Regions from separate parts of the Streptomyces sp. NPDC029041 genome, predicted to be linked through region 2. Evidence: riboswitches for the same ligand, from Rfam matches in the RefSeq annotation. Region 2 holds a riboswitch; each other region holds the start of a gene.
What was found. A riboswitch is a leader RNA that binds a small molecule or an ion and turns the genes downstream of it on or off. The one in region 2 is predicted to bind thiamine pyrophosphate.
Positions count from the first base shown of each region.

Region 1: another riboswitch for thiamine pyrophosphate. It lies ahead of AB0F04_RS26035 (thiamine ABC transporter substrate-binding protein); the one in region 2 lies ahead of thiC (phosphomethylpyrimidine synthase ThiC).
Region 3: another riboswitch for thiamine pyrophosphate. It lies ahead of thiO (glycine oxidase ThiO); the one in region 2 lies ahead of thiC (phosphomethylpyrimidine synthase ThiC).

Region 1 covers NZ_JBEZWO010000010.1:117,175-119,432, reverse strand. The annotation lists gene rlmN (23S rRNA (adenine(2503)-C(2))-methyltransferase RlmN) at 1-576, shown strand, start outside; TPP riboswitch at 601-707, shown strand; gene AB0F04_RS26035 (thiamine ABC transporter substrate-binding protein) at 832-1,869, shown strand; gene AB0F04_RS26030 (iron ABC transporter permease) at 1,845-2,258, shown strand, end outside.
Region 2 covers NZ_JBEZWO010000008.1:302-2,559, forward strand. The annotation lists partial or broken gene thiC (phosphomethylpyrimidine synthase ThiC) at 1-1,363, opposite strand, end outside; TPP riboswitch at 1,356-1,545, opposite strand; gene AB0F04_RS21270 (YibE/F family protein) at 1,618-2,258, shown strand, end outside.
Region 3 covers NZ_JBEZWO010000003.1:393,474-395,731, forward strand. The annotation lists gene AB0F04_RS09030 (FAD-dependent oxidoreductase) at 1-885, opposite strand, end outside; gene AB0F04_RS09035 (hypothetical protein) at 918-1,268, opposite strand; TPP riboswitch at 1,321-1,432, shown strand; gene thiO (glycine oxidase ThiO) at 1,430-2,258, shown strand, end outside.

The sequences.
Region 1 (2,258 bases), on a different contig from region 2:
ATCGTGTTCATGGGCATGGGCGAGCCGCTCGCGAACTACAACCGGGTCATCGGGTCCATCCGGCGGCTCACCGACCCCGAGCCCGACGGCCTGGGTCTCTCACAGCGTGGCATCACCGTCTCCACCGTCGGCCTCGTCCCGGCCATCCACCGGTTCGCCGACGAGGGCTTCAAGTGCCGTCTCGCCATCTCGCTGCACGCGCCCGACGACGAGCTGCGCGACACCCTCGTGCCGGTGAACACCCGGTGGAAGGTGCGCGAGGTGCTGGACGCCGGCTTCGAGTACAGCGCCAAGTCGGGGCGCCGGCTGTCCATCGAGTACGCGCTGATCCGGGACATCAACGACCAGGCCTGGCGCGGTGACCGGCTCGGACGGCTGCTCAAGGGCAAGCCCGTGCACGTGAACCTGATCCCGCTGAACCCGACGCCCGGCTCCAAGTGGACCGCCTCGCGACCCGAGGACGAGAAGGCGTTCGTGGAGGCGATCGCCGCCCATGGTGTGCCGGTGACGATCCGGGACACCCGTGGCCAGGAGATCGACGGGGCGTGTGGTCAGCTCGCCGCCACCGAACGGTAGTCTGACCGCCGTAAGAACATCTGCATATTCCGACAGGGGAGCGCCACAGCGCTGAGAGTGCGGCACACGGCCGCAGACCCTCCGAACCTGGCCCAGGTCATTCTGGGTAGGGAGATCGGTCATCACTCGAGCTGTTGCGCCCTGCCCGGGACCCCGGAAGTCCCGGGCGGGGCCGCGTCTTCTCCTGGTCACTCCAGGAGGAATCCAGTGCGTAACAACATCAAGCGGCTGACGGCGGCGGTCGTCGGGCTCGGCATGGCCGGCACGCTCGCCGCCTGCGGGTCGTCCGGCGGCGGCCAGGAGTCCGGCGACTCCAAGACCGTGACGCTCGTCAGCCACGACTCGTGGGCCGCGTCCAAGGACGTCATCGCGGCCTTCGAGAAGCAGTCCGGGTACAAGGTCCAGGTCCTCAAGGACGGCGACGCCGGGCAGGCCGTGAACAAGGCCATCCTCACCAAGGACAACCCGCAAGGCGACGTCTTCTTCGGCGTCGACAACACGCTGCTGTCCCGCGCCCTCGACAACGGCCTCTTCCAGTCGTACGAGGCGAAGGGATCCGACCTGATCCTGCCCGAGTACCGCGTCGACCAGGACAAGCACCGGGTCACCCCCATCGACACCGGCGACATCTGCGTCAACTACGACAAGAAGTACTTCGCCGACCGCAAGCTGGCGCCTCCGCGGACTCTCCACGACCTGGTCAAGCCCGCGTACAAGGACCTGCTCGTCACCGAGAACGCCTCCTCGTCCTCGCCCGGCCTGGGCTTCCTGCTCGGCACGGTCGCGGAGTACGGCGACGACGGGTGGGAGGGCTACTGGATGAAGCTCAAGGCCAACGGCGTGAAGGTCGTCGACGGCTGGGAGCAGGCCTACAACGAGGAGTTCTCCGGCTCCAGCAGCGGCAAGAAGGCCAAGGGCGACCGGCCGCTCGTCGTGTCGTACGCCTCCTCGCCGCCCGCCGAGGTGCTGTACGCCGACCCGAAGCCGACGGCCGCCCCGACCGGGGTCGCCGAGGGCACCTGCTTCCGGCAGGTCGAGTACGCGGGGCTGCTCAGCAACGCCGAGAACACCAAGGGCGGCAAGGCCCTCCTCGACTTCCTCATCAGCAAGAGGTTCCAGGACGACATGCCGCTCAACATGTTCGTCTACCCGGTGCGCGAGGGCGCCCAGGTGCCGCCGGAGTTCGCGAAGTACGGGCCGCAGGCGAAGGACCCGGAGACCATGGCCCCGGCGAAGATCGCCGACCACCGTGACCAGTGGGTCAAGTCGTGGATTTCACTCGTTCTGAAGTAGCCCGCAGGAGGCGCGGAAGCGCGGCGCGGCTCGGTCTGCTCACCGTGCCCGTCGCGTTCTTCGCCGTCTTCTTCGCCTACCCCGTCGCCGCGATCGTCGCGCGCGGTCTCAAGGCGGACGGGACCTGGCACCTCGGGCGGATCGGGGAGGTGCTGGCGCAGTCCGACGTCCGGCACGTCCTGTGGTTCACCACCTGGCAGGCGCTGGTCTCCACCGCGCTCACGCTGCTCGTCGCCCTCCCCGGTGCGTACGTCTTCGCCCGCTTGGACTTCCCCGGCAAGCAGGTCCTGCGGGCGGTCGTGACCGTCCCGTTCGTGCTGCCGACGGTCGTCGTCGGCACGGCGTTCCTGGCGCTCGTCGGGCGGGGCGGGCTGCTCGACGAGCTGTGG
Region 2 (2,258 bases):
GCATCGCCGTGCCCCACCAGGCGATCATCGCGGCACCGATGCCGGAGGTGATGTGGTCGTACGCCGGTGCGACGTCGGTGGTCAGCGGGCCGAGCGTATAGAACGGAGCTTCATCGCAGATCTCCTGCTGAAGGTCGATGTTCTCCTTGATCTTGTGCATCGGGACGTGGCCCGGGCCCTCGATCATGGTCTGAACGTTGAAACGCTTCGCGACCCGGTTGAGTTCCCCGAGCGTGCGCAACTCCGCGAACTGGGCCTCGTCGTTGGCGTCCGCGATCGACCCGGGCCTGAGGCCGTCCCCGAGCGAGTACGTCACGTCGTACGCGGCGAGGATCTCGCAGAGCTCCTCGAAGTTCTCGTACAGGAACGACTCCTTGTGGTGCGCGAGGCACCAGGCCGCCATGATCGAGCCGCCGCGGGAGACGATGCCGGTCTTGCGGTTCGCCGTCAGCGGCACGTACGGCAGGCGCACACCCGCGTGGACCGTCATGTAGTCCACGCCCTGCTCGGCCTGTTCGATGACGGTGTCCTTGTAGATCTCCCAGGTCAGCTCCTCGGCTCGGCCGTCGACCTTCTCCAGGGCCTGGTAGAGCGGCACGGTGCCGATGGGCACGGGGGAGTTGCGCAGCACCCACTCACGCGTGGTGTGGATGTTGCGGCCGGTGGACAGGTCCATGACCGTGTCGGCGCCCCAGCGGGTCGCCCAGGTCATCTTCTCGACCTCCTCCTCGATGGAGGAGGTCACCGCCGAGTTGCCGATGTTGGCGTTGACCTTCACCAGGAATCGCTTGCCGATGATCATCGGCTCGATCTCCGGGTGGTTGACGTTGGCCGGCAGCACGGCCCGGCCTGCGGCGATCTCGTCACGGACCACCTCGGGAGAAACGTTCTCCCGGATGGCCACGTACTCCATCTCGGGCGTGATCTCGCCGCGGCGGGCGTACGCGAGTTGCGTGACGGCCTCTCCGCCCCTGCCGCGACGCGGCTGGCGGGGCCGGCCGGGGAACACCGCGTCCAGGTTCCGGAGACCGCCCCGGGGGGAGGTGTGCTTGATGCCGTCGTCCTCGGGACGGACGGGGCGGCCCGCGTACTCCTCGGTGTCGCCGCGGGCGATGATCCAGTTCTCGCGCAGCGGCGACAAACCCCTGCGGACGTCGGTTTCGACGAGTGGATCGGTGTAGGGGCCCGACGTGTCGTACAGCGTGACCGACCGGCCGTTGGTGAGGTGCACCTGACGGACCGGCACGCGCAGATCGGGGCGGGTTCCCTCGATGTACGCCTTGTGCCAGCCGATGGACTTCCCGGCCTCCTCGGACGTCTCGTCCTGGATGGAGGCAGGCGTGCGTGCGTCCTTGTTGGTCATGAGACCTACTCCCTACGCCGGCATTACCCGGTAACAGGTTCGGCGGTCGACGCAGCGGTTTCCGTCCGGCGACGTTTCGTGTGAAACATCACTCGACTCCGGCGATGTTTCATGTGAAACATCGCTGGGACGGAGGTCAGCGCCCTCTCAGCCCGGTGCTCCGAGCTCCCGCGTGTACAAAAGGTGCCCCCACGCTAGCGGCAATTCTGGCGCGGTGAACAGAGGGCCCCCCTCGTTCTTGCGATGATCGGGCGGTGACCACGACGCAGCGTCCCTCCTTCCCACCGCCCGAGCCGCCCCGCGGATCCGGCGCCGGAAACGGCAATGGCCGTGGTGACGGCCATGATTACGCCGCCGGAGCCGGGCAGGGGCCGGCCGGGGGGCAAGGACCTGCCAGGCGGCAGAGCCCCGAGCTCGGGTACGGGCAGGACGCGGGATTCGGCCCTGGGGACCGCGGTGAGTATGGGACGGGCTCCGGCAGTGGCCGGGGTACCGGTTCTCCGGGCGGTCATCCCCGTCAGAGTTGTCCATTCGGCGGACAGGGCCCCGGACAGGGAGCCGATGGCGGGTACGGACCAGGGCCCACCGGAGGTGGCGGCCACGGCCGCGGCCGCGGCGACGGGTACGGCGGAGGCGACGGGCAGGGCCACGGGCACGGCGGTGGCCCCGGACACGGCCACGGCCAGGGTGGCGGCGACGGACAGGGCCCCGGTCAGGGCGGTGGCGACGGTAACGGCCATGGCCCAGGTTCCGGCGCGGGCGGCGGGCACGGGCACTCTCACAGTCACGGTCCGGCCACGCCGGTCTCCCAGCACCTGCGCAAGGTCATCGCGGCGATCCTCATCCCGTTCGCCGCCGCCGTGCTGGTCGGTCTCGCCGTGCTGTGGCCCGGCGG
Region 3 (2,258 bases), on a different contig from region 2:
ATGGATCAGCAGGCGCTCGCCGTAGCGACCCGAGGGGAAGGAGGCGCAGTCGCCGACCGCGTACACATCCGGCTCGCCCGTGCGCAGATGCTCGTCGGCCACGATCTCGCCGTGCGGGCCCAGCCCGATCCCGGAACCGGCCAGCCAGGCCGTCGCGGGGCGGGCGCCGATGCCGACGACGACCGCGCCCGCGGGCAGCCGCGAGCCGTCGTCGAGGACGACGACGCCGGGTTCGACGCGCTCCACGCGCGCGCGTGTCCGCAGGTCGGCGCCCGCGTCGGCGTACCAGTCGGCCATGGGGGCGGCGACCTCGGCGGGCAGCGCCCCGGCGAGCGGGCGTTCCGCGGCTTCGACGACGGTCACCGCGCAGCCCGCCTCGCGCGCGGCGGTGGCGAACTCGGCGCCGATCCAGCCCGCGCCGACGACCACGATGTCGTGCCGGCGGGCCAGCACGGGCCGCAGCCGCTCGGCGTCGTCGAGGGTGCGCAGCAGGTGCACGCCCGGCACGCCCTCGGTGCCGGGCAGCCGGACGGGTTCCGCGCCCGTCGCGACGACCAGGACGTCGTACGGCACGGGCCCGTCCTCGGTGTCCAGCTCGTGGTCGGCGGGGCGCAGGCCCAGCACCTCGCAGCCGAGCCGCAGTTCGATGCCGAGGGCCTCGAAGTCGACGTCGAAGGCGGAGCCCTCGGACTTGCCGAGCAGGACGGCCTTGGACAACGGGGGCCGGTCGTAGGGCTGGTGGGGCTCGGCGCCGATGAGGATCACGTCACCGGTGAAGCCCTGCTCGCGCAGCGCTACGGCGGTCTGCACCCCGGCCATGCCCGCGCCCGCCACGACGACGCGCCGCGGCGCGGACGAACCTGGTTCCTGCGTCTGCTCGCTCACCTGATCACCATAGACACCTGACGTTTCGTCAGTCAGTGCTCATGCGCCGTGACCTGCTCCACAACGCTCGTGCCGTCACCCTGCTGGGACTCCCACTCCCAGGTCTCCTCCAGCCGCACCCGCCCGTCGGGCAGCTCCACGACCGAGGAGACGCAGTGCCCGGAGGACGTGGTGCCGTCCTGCTTGAGCTGGACGTACCGGAAGTCCAGCCGGTCACCTTTCCGGGTACCCACGAGGTGCCCGCGTACGACGTCGCCACCGGTGTACTCGGCCCAGATCTCGCCCTGCCGCTCGTGGTACGTGAACCGGGTGCGGGTGCCCACCTGCCCCGGGGCCTGGTCGGCGACCGGGGCGAGGACGAGACCGTCGAGGGATCGGGCCATGGACTGAGGCTCCCTTACTGCGGGACAGGGCGTCGGGCTAGGGTGGCCAACGTAAAGCACTCGCGGGAGCCCGGACGCACCGGGCTGAGAGGGAGGCTGGCGGCCTCCGACCGTACGAACCTGATCCGGGTCATGCCGGCGAAGGGAGGGGCTGGACGCCCATGTCGCCTACGTCCACATCCACGTCCGTGTCGTCAGACGTCCTGGTCATCGGGGGCGGGATCATCGGCCTGGTCACGGCCTGGCGGGCCGCGCAACGGGGGTTCGCCACGGCCGTCGTGGACCCCGAGCCGGGCGGCGGGGCCGCTCAGGTCGCGGCCGGGATGCTGGCCGCCGTCACGGAACTGCACTACGGCGAGCAGACCCTGCTCGGTCTGAACCTCGCCTCCGCCCGGCGCTACCCGGACTTCGCCGCCGAGCTCACCGAGCTGACCGGCCGGGACCTCGGCTACCGCCGCTGCGGCACGCTCGCCGTGGCGCTGGACGCCGACGACCGGGCCCACCTGCGCGAACTGCACGCCCTGCAGCAGCAGTCGGGGCTGGAGTCGCAGTGGCTGTCGGGGCGCGAGTGCCGGCGCCTGGAGCCGATGCTCGCGCCGGGCGTGCGCGGGGGGCTGCGAGTCGACGGCGATCACCAGATCGATCCGCGGCGGCTGGCCGGGGCGCTGGTCGCCGCCTGCGAGCGGACGGGCGTGGTCTTCCGCCGTACGTGGGCAGAGCGGCTCGCCGTCGTCCGGGACCGGGCCGCGGGTGCCGTCCTGGCCGACGGGACCGAGGCGGCCGCCGGGCAGGTGGTGCTCGCCGGGGGGAGTCTCAGCGGGCGGCTCGCGGGCGTCCCGGAGGACGTGCTGCCTCCCGTGCGGCCGGTGAAGGGCCAGGTCCTGCGGCTGACCATGCCGCAGCGGCACGGGCCGTTCCTGAGCCGGACCGTGCGCGCGGTCGTGCGCGGCAGCCACGTCTACCTGGTGCCGCGCGCGAGCGGCGAGCTGG